DNA from 2 places in the Brotonthovivens ammoniilytica genome. Region 1 is predicted to be linked to the other one. Evidence: riboswitches for the same ligand, from Rfam matches in the RefSeq annotation. Region 1 holds a riboswitch; the other holds the start of a gene.

Region 1 (4,217 bases):
AGGGGCATCCCCAAAGATTTCCAGAATCCCCGCAGTGCTTTAATTCCGGCTCTGGCAGTGATTTCTGGATATTCAAAGTTCATCTCGCACCCCCAGATGCGGACAGCTGCCTGAGCAAATCTCATAACATTGTGTTCCAGCGTATATTCCATCCAGGCCGGAAAAATGACAGCCAGGCCGGCCCCATGAGCACAATCGTATAAACCGGAAAGCTCATGCTCCAGATTATGGCTGGCCCAGTCCTGCTGACGTCCGACACCACAGATATCATTATGCGCCATAGTTCCCGCCCACATAATATTAGCTCTGGCCTCATAGTTATCCGGATCAGCCATCACCTTTGGAGCCTCCTGAATAATAGCTTTAAGAATGCCTTCGCACATCCGGTCCGTTACTTCCACTTCCTTTGTATTTGTAAAATACCGTTCAAATACATGCGCCATCATATCTGTAATTCCGCATGCAGTCTGATACGGAGGCAGTGTCTGTGTCAGCTCTGGATTTAATATTGAAAATTTCGGCCGCATCAGATCACTTCCGCAGGGACGTTTAAAGTTCCCATCCTCGTGTGTAATCACACTTCCGTCCGAGCCTTCACTTCCTGCCGCTGCAATGGTTAAAACAGTTCCCACCGGAAGTGTCTTCTCAACGGAAGCTTTTCCTGTATAAAAATCCCAGAAATCTCCGTCATACAATGCTCCAAGGCCAATAGCTTTGGCAGAATCTATCACACTTCCGCCTCCTGCCGCTAAAATGAAATCTATATTCTCATTTTTACACAGTTCAATTCCTTTGTACACAAGACCGCTTTTTGGATTTGGCTCAACCCCGCCAAGTTCCGCAATATACAATCCTTCTTTTTTCAAAGACTCCCTGATTCTGTCAAGGAGTCCGGACTTCTCAGCAGATCTACCGCCAAAATGAAGCAGCACTCTGCTGCCGCCAAACTCTTTTACATACTTACCCGCATGATTTTCTTCCCCTTTGCCAAATACAAACTTTGTAGGACTGTAGAAAACAAAATTGTCCATAAACTGCTCCTCCTGATTCTTATACAAGGAACTTACCCTCGGTGTACAAAGGCTAACATCCCCTGTTAGTGATTCTTTACATTCTGTTCCTGCCAATCGTAACAGGCTGGTTTTATTATACCATCTGAATGTAAAAGTTAAAAATACTTGTTTGAAAACTTTGCAAAACAGTATTTCCTATAGAGAAATAAAAGCCCGAAATCATACATTTTCATGTACGATTCTGGGCTTTCATTTAAACGCTTATCAACCGGATACTTTTTGTCTGGACATTTGTAAAACCGGCACCAGACGCTTGTAAATCAAGACTGTAACAACCACACTGATCATGGCTTTCACAAATGTAAACGGCATATTAAACACAATCAGACTCTGAAGGATACTGTCTACCCCTGGAAAAATAGCCTGATATGCCGCTAAAATAGTATCTTCCGGCATAAAATTATAATACACCGGATATACAATAAAATAATTGGACACTACACTGACAAGGGCCATGGCAACAGCTCCTAATACAGCGCCTCCACATGCACTGGCTTTCGTTTTTTTATACTTGTACAAAAGTCCCGCCGGAAGGATAAATATGACATTTAAAATAAAGTTCGAAAGCTCTCCCACCCCTGCTGTTGAAGTCACCGTCAAATGCAGAAGGTTCTTAATCAGAGCAATCAAAATTCCGCCCACCGGACCTGTGGCAAAGGTGCCTATTAAGGCAGGCAGATCTGAAAGATCCATCTTAATAAAGCCCGGCATCAACGGTACGCTGAATTCCATAAACATCAGAATATAAGCAATTGCCGATAAGATTGCAACAACGGCCATTGTGTGGATACTAACTTTCTTTTTACTGATTGTACTGTTTTTCTGTTTCATTTTCATGCATCCTTTCTGAATTAAATTGACATTCAAATAGAAATTCTTGATCGGTACTTTTCAGCTTTATCACAACACAGTGTTTCCTATAGAGTAAAAAACCCCGGATTAAAAATCCGGGGCTGCTCATTCCACTTACAACAGATTCACAGGAATCTGTTATTTCTGTTTCTTCTCCCATCCAGACTTTACTGTCGGTTCCGGAATCTCACCGGATCAGCTGCATATGCAGTTCACGGACTTTCTGATCGCTCAGAATCACCGTCGGTAGGGAATTTATGCATCTGCATATCACCCTGCCCCGAAGAATTTTCTATTTATCTAGAGATATTATATAACACTGCAGGATCAGATGCAATACTTTTTTATGATTCCTGGAGTGTTTCAAATTGAGCAAAAAATCAGGGCTCCTGACGGAGAAAATTTCCCCGCCGGAAGCCCTGGTTTTTATTTATTGCACAATCTTACTTATTTGCGATTGCGTCTTTGATTTTTGCTGTTAACATAGGTACGATTTTATTTAAATCGCCTACTACACCGTAATCAGCTACATCGAAGATTGGAGCATCTTCGTCTTTGTTGATTGCGATGATGATATCAGATTCTTCCATACCTGCAACGTGCTGGATTGCTCCGGAAATACCAATTGCAAAGTATACGTTAGGACGAACTGTTTTACCTGTCTGTCCAACCTGAAGATCTTTTGGTTTCCAGCCTGAATCTACTACCGCACGGGAGCAGCTTACTGTACCGCCGATTGCTTCAGCCAGATCTTCAAGGATTTTGAAGTTTTCAGGTGAGCCAACGCCACGTCCGCCGGATACAAGGATTTTTGCGTCCATAATATCAACTGTGTCTGCAACGTTTTTAACGATTTCCATGATTTCCACGTATTTGTTATCCGGTGTAAATCCTGGGTTGTATTCGATTACTTCAGCTTTTGCTCCTGCAACCGGTGCAATTTTCTGCATAACACCTGGACGAACTGTAGCCATCTGAGGACGGTTATCCGGGCAGGCGATAGTAGCGATTGTGTTACCGCCGAATGCAGGACGAGTCATTAATAACTGATTGTGTTTCTGCTCTTTGCCCGGAATTGGGTTCAGAGGGAAATCACCGATTTCAAGTACTGTACAGTCAGCTGTCAGACCTGTTTCTACTCTTGCAGAAACACGCGGGCCTAAGTCACGGCCGATTGCTGTAGCACCAACCAGAACGATTTCCGGTTTGTATTCGTTAATTACAGATGCCAGTGCATGTGTATAAGGTTCTGTTCTGTAATCTTTCAGTTCCGGATCATCTACTACGATAACTTTGTCAGCACCGTATTCAGCTAACTGATCTACAAGTCCTTTTACGCCGGATCCAATAAGAACTGCTGTTACGTCTGCATTTAAATCTGCTGCAAGGTCTTTTGCTTTACCAAGTAATTCAAAAGCGATGCCGCTTAATTCATTATCTACCTGCTGTGCAAAGACATATACGCCTTTGTACTGCTCCATAATTTCTTTATCCATTGCTGCCATTCTTATTCACCACTCTTCCTTTTCTTAGATTACATGTTTTGTTAATAATTTGTCCATGATGTAGTCTACAGATTCATCCGGTGTATCAAGTACAACTTTTTCACCAGCACCTTTTCTTACTTTATCAGATGCTTTTGCGATTTTTGTAGGAGATCCGTTAAGACCAAGGTTCGCATCATCAACATCTACCAGATCATTTCTGCCCCATACAGTGATTTCTGCATCATAAGCATCAAAGATTCCGCCTGGTGTCATGTAACGTGGATCATTTAATTCAGCCAATGCTGTAATAAGGCAAGGCATCTGAGCCTTAACCATATGATATCTGTCATCATACTGACGCTGAACAATTACATTGTTTCCTTCAATTTTGATATCCTGAGCATAGGAAATAACCGGAATATCAAGATGTTCGGAAATCTGAGGTCCAACCTGAGCTGTATCACCGTCAATCGCCTGACGTCCGGAGATAATTAAATCATACTCAAGATTTCTGATTGCACCTGCAAGTGTTGTAGAAGTTGCCCATGTATCAGCGCCGCCTAAGCATCTGTCTGTTACAAGAATACCTTTGTCTGCGCCCATAGCCATAGCTTCACGAAGAACTTCTTCTGCTTTTGGAAGTCCCATTGTGATAACTGTTACTTCTGCGTCATACTGATCTTTTAATCTAAGCGCTGCTTCCAGTCCGGCTTTATCATCCGGGTTCATAATTGTAAGCATCGCACCTCTGTTAAGGGTACCGTCCGGGTTGAACTGAACTCCGCCTGCTGTATCAGGTACCTGT
Region 2 (4,217 bases), on a different contig from region 1:
CTTCTAGAGCTTCTTCAATAGTGTTGAACTGAAACATAATCATTCCTCCTTAATAGCCGAATCTGGCCAGAAAATCTTTTGTGATTCCTGATGAATGTGAAGAAATATTCATCAGCTTTTCAATATATTTGCCAATGCAGTCGTTTTCCAAATTTACGGTGTCTCCCGGATGTTTCAGGGACAGTGTGGTCTCTTTGGCTGTGTGGGGTATAACAGAAACCGAAAAATCTCTGTCAGTAACGGCTGCAACGGTGAGGCTGATGCCATCTATGGCAATAGAGCCTTTTTCAATAATATAGCGGAGCAGTTGTTTATCTGCGGAAATTGTATACCAGACGGCATTGGAATCTTTTTTTGTGCTGGTAATTATTCCGGTTCCGTCTATATGTCCCGAGACAATATGACCGCCAAAGCGGCCGTCTGATGCCATAGCCCGCTCCAGATTCACGGGACTTTTGTTCTGCAAATGCTTAAGGGCTGTCCGGTCCATGGTTTCGTGCATAACGTCTGCAGTAAAGGTATCGGACGTAAATGAGACGACGGTCAGGCAGATACCATTGACAGCTATGCTGTCTCCAGGATGGATATCTTTTAAAATTTTTTTTGCTTCGATTGTCAGAACGGCAGAAGGACCGGCCCGTCTTATACTTCTAAGTGTTCCGATTTCCTCTATGATTCCTGTAAACATGGATACACCTCACTTTCAAGCAGCAGATCAGTTCCAATTACGGTAATAGCCGGCAAAGACAGGAAAAAGCCATGATCCGGATCTTTGGCTCCAATACCGCCCACCGGTGATTTTGCGCCGGCCCCCCCCAGTAGTTTTGGAGCCAGATAAGTCTGAACTTTTTTCACAATACCTGAGTTTAGCGCTGACCAGTTTAAGGCTGCTCCGCCCTCCAGCAGGATACTGTCAATTCCCTGTTTTCCAAGCTTCAACATGAGATCTTTGAGATCTACATGTCCATCCTTTACAGGGGTAATCAGAATCTGGCAGCCGGCATTTAAAAAGGCGGACTGTTTGTTTTCATCTTTGCAGCAGGTGGCCAAAATTGTGGGATATGTTTTGGCAGTCTGAACAACATAAGAGGAAAGGGGCGTATTTAAATGAGTGTCACAGATAATACGGACGGGAGAACGGGCGCCTTCAATACGGCAGGTAAGCCTGGGATTATCTGTGATTATAGTTCCAACTCCGGTCATAATCCCCATGAGTCTTCTGCGTGTTTCCTGTACATGCTGCCGGGCAGGGGCACCGGAAATCCACTGGGATTTTCCGGTATAAGCCGCAATTTTTCCATCCATTGTCATAGCATATTTCATGATCACATACGGGGTTCCTGTTTGAATATAGTGAAAAAATATTTGATTTAGTGCATCGCATTCCTGTTTCAGTACGCCCTGTGTAACCGAAATTCCGTGATTTTCCAGTATTTCTTTACCTTTTCCGGCAACCAGCGGGTTGGGATCAGAGGAACCGATAATGACCCGGGATATGCCTGCGTTAATAATCGCCTCCGTACAGGGCGGTGTCTTGCCGTAATGGCAGCAGGGTTCCAGTGTGACATAAAGATCAGCGCCTTTGGGATTTTCCAGACAGTCTGCAAGGGCATTGCGTTCTGCATGGGGCTGTCCATAAGCCTGATGCCAGCCTCTGCCAATGATACGTCCCTGTTTTACAATTACGGCGCCTACCAGAGGATTTGGGTTTGCCAGACCGGCGCCCTTATCAGCGAGATCCAGGGCAAGTTTCATATAATCTGTGTCAGTCAAAAAATCACCTCCAAAAATAAAAAAGAATCCTGCCACGGCAGATTCTCCGCCTGCGGCGGGTTGCGTGAGCAACATAATTCCACTCTGCCGCAGTGCGATCCACAGCGGAGCGTTTTTTGCTCTATAGGAATCGGTACTTTTCAGTTTTTTCACAACACAGTATTTCCTATAGAGCAAAAAAGACCCGGATGGATCATCCGGGCCTTAGAAACTGCAGAAAAAATTATGAAATGAAGTATGAATCCGGCTGTCAGGATTCGTTCCTGTTTACAGGTATGTGCTGTAAAATAAAAAAACTCTGAAATGAGATTTCATTTCAGAGCATTAAAATACAAATTCATAATAATTTTGCATCTAAATCTTCTTTCATCCAGACTTTACTGTCGGCTTCGGAATTTCACCGAATCATACCTTGCGGCTCGTGGGCTGTACCACCGGTAGGGAATTACACCCTGCCCTGAAGATCTTATGTAACTGATGTCAGTATAATTCCTTTTTCGGGGAAAGTCAAGTTTTGCAGTCAGGTATTTAGTGATAATAAAAATCATCAGGGTAAAATCACAGGTGGGGATATTGTATTATTTTACTAAAGGAGCTGCGTTTTCAAAGAAGGACTGCATGGCATTAGTGACCATCTGATAAGCAAGACGCGCCATGTGTTCCGGACTTTTCCGGCTGTTTTCGGTAATCCAGGTTTTAATTAGTCCTACAGCGCCTGTCAGGCAGAAAGAGTAATAATATTTCAGATCCTGTACATTATCCGGAAACATTTTTTCCAGCCTGTAAATGGTATTCTGTGCAATAATATCCTCTACCTTGTGGATAAAGGAGATATCCCCGTTGCTGCCTACCAAAGCCTGAAAGATCTCGCGGTTTGCATCTACTGTTTCAAAGATATCTTCCATAAAAGGAAAAGTGGCTTCGGCGGTGTCGTCAGTTTTTGCGTGTTCACGGATAATGTCTTTTACCTGTTCTAGCAGATCATCCTCTGTTTTTTGAAGCAGATCATAAATGTCTGTATAATGCAGATAAAATGTAGAACGATTAATATCTACCGCATCTACCAGTTCCTTAACAGTAATTTCGTTAATACTTTTCGTCTGCATCAGAGCAGCCAGGCCATTTCTGAGCTGAGATTTTGTTTTCCGGATTCTCCGGTCGATTTTTTGTTCCATAAAAACCTCCCCAAATATTAAAAAAGATTTAATTAATAGACAAATCTATAAAAAATGTTCAGAAAACAACAAAAATATGAATAATTGTGGGTTGCTTCTTATCTTGTACCTATATTATAATTCCGTTAAAATAAAAAAGCAACACTATGTCTATTAATAGTTTTAAAATCTAATAATAAGATATGTGTCGATTTATGCTATGAAGAAAGGAGCTTTTAAAATGATAAAGCAGGAGTGGAAAAAATTGCTGAAAAATAAAGTTTTGATGATTGTTTTAATTGCAATTATAGCTATTCCGTCTATTTATACTGCGTTGTTTCTGGGATCTATGTGGGACCCCTATGGGAAGCTGGATCAATTGCCGGTAGCTGTGGTAAATAAGGATCAGAGTGCAGAATATAATGGGAAGGAGCTGAATGTTGGGAGCAGTCTGGTGGAAAATTTAAAGGAGAATGATTCACTCCAATTCCATTTTGTAAATGCACAGGCAGCCAAAATGGGAATTGAGGATGGGTCTTATTATATGGTGATAACAATTCCGGAAGATTTTTCCGCCAATGCAGCCACTTTGATGGATGAGCATCCCAGAAAAATGCAGCTTAAATATGAAACAAATCCGGGAACAAACTATATTGCTTCTAAGATGAGTGAGTCTGCACTGGAAAAAATAAAAGAAAGTGTTTCAGAGGAGGTAACGAAAGAATATACTCAGGCTGTTTTTGACAGCTTTACAGAGGCTGCGGATGGAATGACAGAAGCAGCAGACGGAGCGGGGGTAATTACCCAGGGGATTTCGGATGCTTCTTCCGGAAATCAGACCATTACCGAAAATCTGCAGACTCTGGCAGACAGCACCCTGGAATTTCAGAGTGGAAGCCAGGTTTTGACGGCATCTTTAAAAGATTATACAGATGGTACAGCCAGGATTAATGACGGAGCGGGTCAGTTAAAGGATGGAACGGACACGTTGCAGAAAGCTGCCGGCGAGGGTGCAGACCAGTTAAATCAGGGAGCATTAAGCTTAAAATCAGGAATTGCATCTTATACGTCCGGTGTGGAGCAGGCTTATGAGGGAACGGCCCAGCTAAAGGAGAATAGTAAAGCTTTAGTACAGGGAACAGAGGAGCTGGCCGGCGGAGCAGAAAAGGCTCAGAAGGGCAGTGAAACTCTGACTGCGGGTCTAAAAGAATTGTCCCAGACAATCGGGAAACAGTCCCAGGAGGGCAGTGAGAGTCTTAAGGCAGTAAAGCAGGGGCTTGATCAGCTGGG

The links. A riboswitch is a leader RNA that binds a small molecule or an ion and turns the genes downstream of it on or off. The one in region 1 is predicted to bind FMN.
Region 2: it holds a riboswitch for FMN, as region 1 does, so the genes downstream of both, ribD (bifunctional diaminohydroxyphosphoribosylaminopyrimidine deaminase/5-amino-6-(5-phosphoribosylamino)uracil reductase RibD) here and OCV88_RS09855 (ECF transporter S component) in region 1, are expected to answer to the same signal.

Annotation. Positions count from the first base shown of each region.
Region 1 is NZ_JAOQJQ010000003.1:416,905-421,121, reverse strand. It holds gene OCV88_RS09860 (iron-containing alcohol dehydrogenase) at 1-1,031, opposite strand, end outside; gene OCV88_RS09855 (ECF transporter S component) at 1,278-1,904, opposite strand; FMN riboswitch at 2,070-2,217, opposite strand; gene OCV88_RS09850 (electron transfer flavoprotein subunit alpha/FixB family protein) at 2,369-3,430, opposite strand; gene OCV88_RS09845 (electron transfer flavoprotein subunit beta/FixA family protein) at 3,455-4,217, opposite strand, start outside.
Region 2 is NZ_JAOQJQ010000004.1:89,757-93,973, reverse strand. It holds gene OCV88_RS10325 (bifunctional 3,4-dihydroxy-2-butanone-4-phosphate synthase/GTP cyclohydrolase II) at 1-37, opposite strand, end outside; gene OCV88_RS10320 (riboflavin synthase) at 50-688, opposite strand; gene ribD (bifunctional diaminohydroxyphosphoribosylaminopyrimidine deaminase/5-amino-6-(5-phosphoribosylamino)uracil reductase RibD) at 670-1,773, opposite strand; FMN riboswitch at 2,128-2,242, opposite strand; gene OCV88_RS10310 (TetR/AcrR family transcriptional regulator) at 2,352-2,948, opposite strand; gene OCV88_RS10305 (YhgE/Pip domain-containing protein) at 3,169-4,217, shown strand, end outside.